Regions from separate parts of the Kitasatospora sp. NPDC087861 genome, predicted to be linked through region 4. Evidence: riboswitches for the same ligand, from Rfam matches in the RefSeq annotation. Region 4 holds a riboswitch; each other region holds the start of a gene.
What was found. Region 4 has a riboswitch for thiamine pyrophosphate ahead of thiC (phosphomethylpyrimidine synthase ThiC). Riboswitches for the same ligand answer to the same signal wherever they lie in the genome.
Positions count from the first base shown of each region.

Region 1: it holds a riboswitch for thiamine pyrophosphate, as region 4 does, so the genes downstream of both, ACIOJE_RS22235 (cold-shock protein) here and thiC (phosphomethylpyrimidine synthase ThiC) in region 4, are expected to answer to the same signal.
Region 2: it holds a riboswitch for thiamine pyrophosphate, as region 4 does, so the genes downstream of both, ACIOJE_RS11400 (cytosine permease) here and thiC (phosphomethylpyrimidine synthase ThiC) in region 4, are expected to answer to the same signal.
Region 3: it holds a riboswitch for thiamine pyrophosphate, as region 4 does, so the genes downstream of both, thiO (glycine oxidase ThiO) here and thiC (phosphomethylpyrimidine synthase ThiC) in region 4, are expected to answer to the same signal.

Region 1 covers NZ_JBIUUS010000015.1:194,690-196,882, forward strand. The annotation lists gene ACIOJE_RS22225 (nucleoside deaminase) at 1-279, shown strand, start outside; partial or broken gene ACIOJE_RS22230 (amino acid permease) at 379-510, opposite strand; gene ACIOJE_RS22235 (cold-shock protein) at 743-946, opposite strand; TPP riboswitch at 1,152-1,274, opposite strand; gene ACIOJE_RS22240 (hypothetical protein) at 1,503-1,850, shown strand; gene ACIOJE_RS22245 (SPFH domain-containing protein) at 1,847-2,193, shown strand, end outside.
Region 2 covers NZ_JBIUUS010000006.1:98,073-100,265, reverse strand. The annotation lists gene ACIOJE_RS11400 (cytosine permease) at 1-1,260, opposite strand, end outside; TPP riboswitch at 1,253-1,400, opposite strand; gene ACIOJE_RS11395 (trypsin-like peptidase domain-containing protein) at 1,648-2,193, shown strand, end outside.
Region 3 covers NZ_JBIUUS010000014.1:147,096-149,288, forward strand. The annotation lists gene ACIOJE_RS21090 (FAD-dependent oxidoreductase) at 1-926, opposite strand, end outside; TPP riboswitch at 1,011-1,123, shown strand; gene thiO (glycine oxidase ThiO) at 1,127-2,193, shown strand, end outside.
Region 4 covers NZ_JBIUUS010000016.1:15,771-17,963, forward strand. The annotation lists gene tenA (thiaminase II) at 1-228, shown strand, start outside; gene ACIOJE_RS22410 (DUF5326 family protein) at 601-801, shown strand; TPP riboswitch at 955-1,089, shown strand; gene thiC (phosphomethylpyrimidine synthase ThiC) at 1,084-2,193, shown strand, end outside.

The sequences.
Region 1 (2,193 bases), on a different contig from region 4:
GCCCCGGCCCAACTCGCCGGAGCCACCCTGTACACCAGCACCGAGCCGTGCGCGATGTGCGCCGGGGCGATCTACTGGAGCGGCATCCGGCGGGTCGTCTACGCCCTCGCCGCCACCGAACTGAACGACCTCGCGGGCGCGGACCCGGACGAGCCGCTGCTCGACCTGCCGTGCCGCCAGGTCTTCGCGGCCGGCGGCGGCACCGTCGAGGTGTCGGGCCCGCACCTGTACGACGAGGCAGCCGCCGTGCACGCGGGGTACTGGGAAATCACCGGCTGAAACCGTACGACGGCCTGTGGTCTGGGCGTTCACGGCGCGGACGGGCAGACGGTGCGGGCATCGCGACTATGCGAAGGTGCCCCGGCGCACCGCGTAGGCGACGGCGCCGACCGCCAGGACGGCCCGGTGCGGCACCTGGAACCGGGGGTGAATGGCCGCCGGCGCGTGCGGCAGGTGGCGGTCGCGGGCCATCGCGAGCGTCGTCCGGGAGACGCCGAGGATCAAGGCCACGAACTCGCTCGCGTACTGGACTGCGTGACAAGGCGGCTGGCCATCTACGCGGTCGAAGGAGCCGACACCGCCCGGTGCTCCTGAGGACACCTCAGGCACCGGCTCCTGGTCCGAAAGCGGGTCTTTCGCATGTCCGGGCACCGTCCAGGAAGCGGACAGCTCTCGTGCCGGAGCAGACGGCAAAGCGCCCCGCACGTGGATCCGTGCAGGGCGCCCGCTCGTTCACTGAAGGTCAGGCGGGGCGGATGTGCTCCGCCTGCGGGCCCTTCTGACCCTGCACGACATCGAAGGTCACCTTCTGACCCTCCTGGAGTTCACGGAAGCCCTGGGCGTCGATGTTCGAGTAGTGGGCGAACACGTCGGCCCCGCCGCCATCCTGCTCGATGAAGCCGAAGCCCTTCTCGGCGTTGAACCACTTCACAGTTCCGGTAGCCATGCGTTTCTCCTTCAAGGGAAACTGATCGGTCCCACAAGTGCGGGCCCGGAGGTGATCGCCCTGGTCCGGAGAGGCGCTGAACAGCAAGAGCGCCCACGGCATGTCACCGCGGGCGAGAACTTCGGAACCACGACTGCTTGATAAGAACGTTACTCCGCAGGGATTCACACGGCCAGCGAAACCGAGAAGGACACGCAGCGGACAAAAACCTGCAAGGTGGGCTCCCTTCGCCGGCATTGTCCGGATCAGGTGTTGGAGGTCGCCTTCCGGTCCCACAGACCTTCCGGCCTCTCAGCCCGACCGTCGACAAACAGCCTCGCGCGGAGCCTCCGCCCATCACCCGAGGCCCATCCGGTCGAACTCCCTCGCTCGCCCTGCAGGCCACTACCCACCATACTCCCGTCACTCCCGTCCCTGCCCGACACCAGGGCCGACCTGATCAGGGCCCATCATCGGCGGCGGTGTGGGCCCATCGGACCACGCCAGGACGACTCCGCACGACCGAGGATGAAAGCACCCCGGCCGACTTCCCGAGCACGACGAGGAGGCGGAGAGCATGCGCACACACTCAGGCTGCGGCAATCCGGTACGCCGGACCTCCGATCGCGTCCAGTGGTGGCTTTCCCACATCCTGCTCGCCATCATGGTCGTCGGCCTCCCTGCCGCCGTCGTCAGCACCGGCCTGTTGACCTACCACGCCCAGCTGAACACCGCGCAGGCGCAACACGCGCCCCGACACCCCGTGACCGCACCCACGGACGACCTCGTCGAAGTCCTGGACCGCGCGACCGCCGAGCCGCCGATCCTCGTGCTGGACGACAGCCGGCTGGTCGGCCTGGTCACCGCCGAGGAGCTCACCAGGATCGCCCGCACCCGACTTCCCCCCGCCACGCACGGAGCGTGAACCTTCGCCTCGTCCCGAACGATGGCAGGCCCTGCGGCCGCCCTCCCGGGACGCCGATAACCGACACCGAGACCCTCAACTCGCGGATCAAGGAGATCCTCGACGGCCTCACCCAGCGCTGGGGCGTCTTCGTCCTGGTGGTCGAGCTGAAGGACATCGAGCTACCTCAGAGCATGCAGCGCGCGATGGCCCGGCAGGCGGAGGCCGAACGCGAGAGGCGCGCCGAGATCATCGCCGCCGAGGGCGAGGCGCTGAGCGCCGGGCGCCTCGCCTTGGCCAGCGCTCGGACGACGGGGGTGCCGATGCCGTCGCGGACCGCGGGTCCGCTGATGCCCAGGGTTCG
Region 2 (2,193 bases), on a different contig from region 4:
GAACTGGTAGACCGCGAAGCCCAGCACCCACGGCAGCACCATCAGCGGGCGCGACGGCGCGTCGGCGGAGAGGTTCCAGCCGTGCCGGCCGGCGCCGAAGAAGTAGTCCACCGCCAGCACCGCCAGCAGCGGCACGAAGACCGAGCCGATCAGGCCGAGGAAGTTGGTGTAGGTGTCGGTGAACTTGTCGATCTGCAGCGCCAGCACGGTGATCAGCAGCCCGATCCCGCCGGTCAGCACCCGGCGGTCCACCTTCGGCAGCAGGTTCTGCACCGACATCGCCGTCGAGTACACGTTGGCGAAGGACTGGTCGGTCTCGCGCAGCACCAGCACCAGCAGGAACAGCCAGCCGGCCCAGACGCCGAGGAAGGAGTCGAAGATCCGGTTCGGGTCGCCGTCGGACTGCAGCAGGGCCATCAGGCCGAGCACGTAGCACCAGACCTGGGCGATCGTGTAGCCGGAGAAGCTGCCCCAGAACGCCGAGCGCGGGGTGCGCGAGTGCCGGGTGTAGTCGGCGGCGAGCGGGACGAAGGAGATCGACACCGCGATCATCGCGTCGGTGGCGCCCAGGAAGCCGTGCCAGTTGCCGGCGCCCGGGTCGGGCACCCCCTGGCGGCCCAGCTGGACGGTGAAGTACACCATCGCGACGGCGACGGCACCGGCCACGAAGCGGCGCAGCACCGCGATCGAGCCCAGCGGCCAGATGGTCAGTGCGGTGGTCAGCGCGCCCGCCAGGACCACGAACAGCCAGCGGTAGCCGTCCGTGTGGGCGACGGTCTGCGCGCCCGCCGCGATCGTCAGCAGCTCGAACACGCCCCAGCCGACGCACTGGACGATGTTCAGCACCGTCGGGACGTACGACAGCCGGGTGCCGAACAGCCCGCGCAGGTTCGCCATCGCGGGCGCGCCGGTGCGGGCCCCGATCAGCGCGGCCACGCCGAGCATCGCGGTGCCGACCACGGTGCCGGCCACGATCGCGGTCACCGCGGCGGCCAGCGACAGCTCGCTGCCCTTGGCGCCGAGCACGGTGGCGGCGGTGGAGAAGCCGATCAGGCTGACGCCCAGGTTCATCCAGAGCGCGAAGTGGTCCCGGAAGCGCAGCGTGCGCGGCGGCTCGGTGTCCAGCACGAGCGGTGCCTCGGTACGCTCCGGGCGGTCCAGGACGGCGGTCGCCGCTCCGGCGGGGGCGCCCGTGGACGGATCGGGGAAACCCTTGGACGCGGACGCGTCCGAAGAAGAGGATGGCGAAGCAGGCGGCATGGCCGATACTCCCTACGCCGGCATTACCCGGACAGGTTCCGGCGGTCTGCGCCCCCTCGACGGTCCGCCCACGATCCCGTGGCGTACGGTCGACCAGCGCACTCTCAGCCTGGAAGGTCCAAGCTCCCGCGTGTCAGTTAGAGCGCCAGGCTAACCGGCACGGGGTTGAACGCCAAGGCCACGGGGTGTGCGGTCCGCATCGCGGGACGTCCGACGGAGGTGGGGGAGTCTCCGGCCGTCGGTGTCGGCCGTCGGCGCTGGTCGTCGGCGTTGACTGTCGGTGCCGGCTAAGGATTCTTATGAGTTCTTCAGAGGGGTCCTTACGGCAATCGAATCGACAGTGCGAAAAACTATGGTCCTTGGTTCTGTCAGCTATGGAGGTCGTCCGTGAGCACCGAGCGCGAGGTTGGGCCCACCGGGCCGCAGGGGGAGCAGCCCTCGGGCGGCCAGGCGGCGGCTGTTCCCGCTTCCGACGGCTCCGCCTCGGGCGGGCACCAGCCGACGATGGCCTTCGGCAGGGTTCCCGAGCCGGGAGCGGCCCCGTCGCAGGCGCCCGCCCCGGCCGAGGCCGAGGCGGCGTCGGCGGACGGCGGGCACCAGCCGACCATGGCGTTCAGCCGGGTCCCCGAGCCCGAGGCGGCGCCGGCCGGCGACGTACCGGCTGAGGGCGTACCGGCTGAGGCTGTTCCGGCCCAGGGCGGGCACCGGCCCACCGTGGCCTTCGGCAAGGTCCCCGCGCCGGAGGCGGTCCCGCAGGCCACCCCCGCCGAGGCACCCGCCGTCCCCGTCGACCCCGCCACCGGCTACATCGACGCGCCGCCGCCAGCCCTGCCGCCCGCCCCGCCGGCCGCGCCCGTGGCGCCCGCCGCGCCCGCCGCCGAGAGCCCGGCCCTGCCGCCGGTCGCCAACCCGTACGCCACCCCGGCCCACGGC
Region 3 (2,193 bases), on a different contig from region 4:
GGCGCGTCCGCGCCGAGCACGGCGGCGGCCGCGGCCTCGCCGGACTGCAGCGCGTGGTCCCAGTGCTGGACGGCCAGCCGGGCCCCGGCGCGGGCGGACGGGTAGCTGACGCAGTCGCCGGCCGCGAAGACGCCGGGCAGGCCCGTCCGCAGCCGCTCGTCCACCAGGACCGCGCCGGTCTCGTCCAGTTCGACGCCGGAGCCGGCCAGCCAGCCCGTCGCGGGCCGGGCGCCGACGCCGACCACCACCTCGTCGGCGGGCAGGTGCGAGCCGTCCGCCAGCAGCACCGCGCCGGGCTCGACGGCGGCCACGCCGACCCCGCAGCGCAGGTCGACGCCGGCCTCGGCGTACCAGGCGGCCATCGCCGAGCCGACCTCGGTCGGCAGCGCGCCGGGGACGGGCGCGGGGCCCGCCTCGACCACGGTCACCTCGCAGCCCGCGGCGCGCGCCGCGGTGGACACCTCGGCGCCGATCCAGCCCGCGCCGACCAGTACCAGCCGCCGACCGGGCCGCAGCAGGGCGCGCAGCGCCAGCGCGTCGTCCAGGGTGTGCAGCAGGTGCGCGCGCTCGGCGCCGGGCAGGGCGCGCGGGGTGGCGCCGGTGGCGATCACCAGCGCGCCGTACGGGAGGTCGCCGTCGTCGGTGTGCAGCACGCCGGGGGTGAGGCCGGTGGCGCGGCGGCCGGTGAGCACCTCGATGCCGAGGTGCGGGTAGTCGATGTCCAGGGTGGTGGCGTCGGCCTTGCCGAGCAGCACGTCCTTGGACAGCGGCGGCCGGTCGTACGGCGCGTGCGGCTCCTCGCCGACCAGCGTGATCCGCCCCGGCCAGCCACCCTGCCGCAGCTTCAGGGCGCACTGCGCCCCGGCCAGCCCGGCCCCGACGACGACCACCCGATCCGTTCCGCTCAGCTCTGCCACGCCCGTCACTGTACTCAGCGGCCCCGGGCGCCCCACCGGCCCGTCCACCCTTCGTACGGGCCTTCGGCCGGGCCGACCCCGGCGTTATGGTGGGGACACCATCACGGGAGCCCGGCGTACCGGGCTGAGAGGCGGGCTGGCACGGCCCGCGACCGTCCGAACCTGATCCGGGTCATACCGGCGAAGGGAGAAGAGCAGCTTTGTCACGCTTGCCCGAAAGCACCCGTGCCGACGTGCTGGTGATCGGCGGGGGCATCATCGGCCTCGCCGTCGCCTGGCGCGCCGCGCAGCTCGGACTGAAGAGGATCCTGGTGGTCGACCCCTCCCCCGGCGGCGGGGCGGCCGGGGTCGCGGCCGGGATGCTCGCCCCGGTCACCGAGCTGCAGTACGGCGAGGAGCCGCTGCTGCGCCTCGGGATGGCCTCCAACCGGCGGTACGGGGACTTCGCCGCCGAGCTCACCGAGGCGAGCGGCGGCCTGGACACCGGGTACCGCCGGTGCGGCACGATCGCGGTCGCGCTGGACTCCGACGACCGCGAGGAACTGCGCGAACTGCACGCCTTCCACCAGCGGCTCGGCCTGGACTCGGCCTGGCTGACCGGCCGGGAGGCCCGCAAGCTGGAGCCGATGCTCGCCCCCGGCGTGCGTGGCGGCCTGCACGCCGCGGACGACCACCAGGTGGATCCCCGCCGCCTGCTGACCGCCCTGCTGGCCGCCTGCGAACGCGCCGGGGTCGTGATCCACCGCGCCGAGGCCGTCGGGCTGCTGGTCGAGAACGGCCGCGCGGTCGGCGCCCGCCTCGGCCCGCAGGAGACCCTGACCGCCGAGCAGGTGGTGCTCGCGGCCGGCCCGCACAGCCACCGGTTGCCCGGGCTGCCCGAGGGCGTGCTGCCGGCGATCCGCCCGGTGAAGGGACAGATCCTGCGGCTGCGGATCCCCGAGGCGTACCGGCCGTTCCTGTCCCGCAACGTCCGCGCGGTGGTGCGCGGCCGACACCTGTACCTGGTGCCCCGGGAGAACGGCGAGCTGGTGATCGGCGCGACCACCGAGGAACAGGGCTACGACACCACGGTCACCGCCGGCGGGGTGTACGAACTGCTGCGCGACGCCCACGAGTTGGTCCCGGGCATCACCGAACTCCCGCTCGTGGAGACCTCGGCGGGGCTGCGGCCCGGCTCGCCGGACAACGCCCCACTGCTGGGCCCGACCGCGCTGCCCGGACTGGTCGCCGCCACCGGCCACTACCGCAACGGCGTGCTGCTCACCCCGGTGACCGC
Region 4 (2,193 bases):
CTGCTCGCCCAGGGCTCCCCCGACCCGCTGTACGCCAAGTGGATCGCCACCTACGGCGACGAGGCCTTCCAGTCCGTCGTCCGCCGGGTGCTGGCACTCACCGACCGGCTCGGCGAGGAGATCTCCCCGGCCGAGCGGCGCCGGGTCGTCGAGCACTTCACGACCACCTCGCGCTACGAGTGGATGTTCTGGGACGCGGCCTGGCGCGGGGAGCGCTGGCCGGTCTGACCAGCTCATGGCCGGGTGGGCCCGGGGCAGGGGCAAGGGCGGTCAGGGTCGGTGACGGTGGTGGTGGCGGAGCGGTTGTGCGTGCCTGGATCCCCCAAGTAGCCGTGGTGCAGGGGTAGTTCCGGAGAGTCCGGTATCTCGTGGACGCGTGGGGCCGGCCCGGGTCGCAGGTCGCTCCGGGGATTTCCCGGGGGCCTTCCCGGAGGTCCGGGCGGGGTCTTTCCCCGGGGCCCGGGTCGGGGTGATCTAGGGGTTCTCTCCGGGCCGTCGGGCCTCGTTACGGCACTGGCGCCACCGTACGATCGAAGTACCGAAGCAAGCGGGATGCGGCACCGGACGGCAGCCGACCCCACGGGGAGAGAAGGAACAGACATGGCTGAGCTCTGGAAGTCGCTGCCCGCCTGGGTGCGCAACATCGTCATCCCGGTGCTGGTCCTGGTGCTGCTCTGGAACATCGTGGGATTCGTCTTCGGCGTCGTCGGCGCGCTGCTGAGCATAGTGATCAAGGTGCTGGTGGTCGTCGGTATCGCGGCCGCCGTGGTGGTCCTGGTGAAGAAGGCCGCCAAGGGCTGAGGGAACGCCCGAGGCCCGGCACCCCGCGACGGGGTGCCGGGCCTCGGGCGTTTCGGCGTGCTGCCACCGGCTGCCGGATCCCCTCCGTGGACCCCCTCTGGACCTGCGGCGATCGGCTCGCTACCGTGTTGGGCGTCGTGTGCAGGCAACACCGCCTGTGGACGCGGGAGCTCGGAGCACCGGGCTGAGAGGGCGCTGACCGGGACGTCGACGGACGGACCGACGGCTGCGTCGACCGCAGGAACCTGACCGGGTAATGCCGGCGTAGGGAGTAGAGGTCAGATGACCGCGTTCGAAGCACAGCCGCAGTCTGCCCGGAACAGCGCCGTCACCAGCGCGGGCACCGGCTACCCGACCCCGGCCTGGCGCAAGGCCTACCGCGAGGGGTCCCGGCCCGACCTGCGGGTCCCGTACCGCGAGGTGCAGCTCACCAACGGCCGGACCGTCCCGCTGTACGACACCTCCGGCCCGTACACCGACCAGGCCTACGCGCCCGACGTGCGGCGCGGCCTGCCCGCCCTGCGCGACGCCTGGATCCGCCAGCGCGGCGACGTCGAGGAGTACGACGGCCGCGAGGCGCGCCCCGAGGACGACGGGATCAAGCACACCTCGCCGCGCGGCGGAAACCTGCGCAACCTGGACGCGGTGTTCCCCGGCCGCCCGCGCCGTCCGCTGCGCGGCCGCGGTGGTGTCGCCGTCACCCAACTCGCCTACGCCAGGCGGGGCGTGGTCACCCCCGAGATGGAGTTCGTGGCGCTGCGGGAGGGCCTCGCCCCCGAGTACGTGCGGGCCGAGGTGGCCCGCGGGCGGGCCGTCATCCCGGTCAACGTGAACCACCCCGAGGTGGAGCCGGCCGTCATCGGCACCAACTTCCTGGTGAAGATCAACGCCAACATCGGCAACTCCGCCGTCACCTCCTCGATCGAGGAGGAGGTGGAGAAGATGACCTGGGCCACCCGCTGGGGCGCCGACACCGTCATGGACCTCTCCACCGGCCGCAACATCCACACCACCCGCGAGTGGATCCTGCGCAACTCCCCCGTGCCGATCGGCACCGTGCCGCTCTACCAGGCCCTGGAGAAGGTCGACGGCAAGGCCGAGGAGCTGAGCTGGGAGGTGTACCGGGACACCATCGTCGAGCAGTGCGAGCAGGGCGTCGACTACATGACCGTCCACGCCGGCGTCCTGCTGCGGTACGTCCCGCTGACCGCCCGCCGCAAGACCGGCATCGTCTCGCGCGGCGGCTCGATCATGGCCGCCTGGTGCCTGGCGCACCACCAGGAGAACTTCCTCTACACGAACTTCGAGGAGCTCTGCGACATCCTCGCGAGCTACGACGTCACCTTCTCGCTCGGCGACGGCCTGCGTCCGGGCTCCATCGCGGACGCCAAC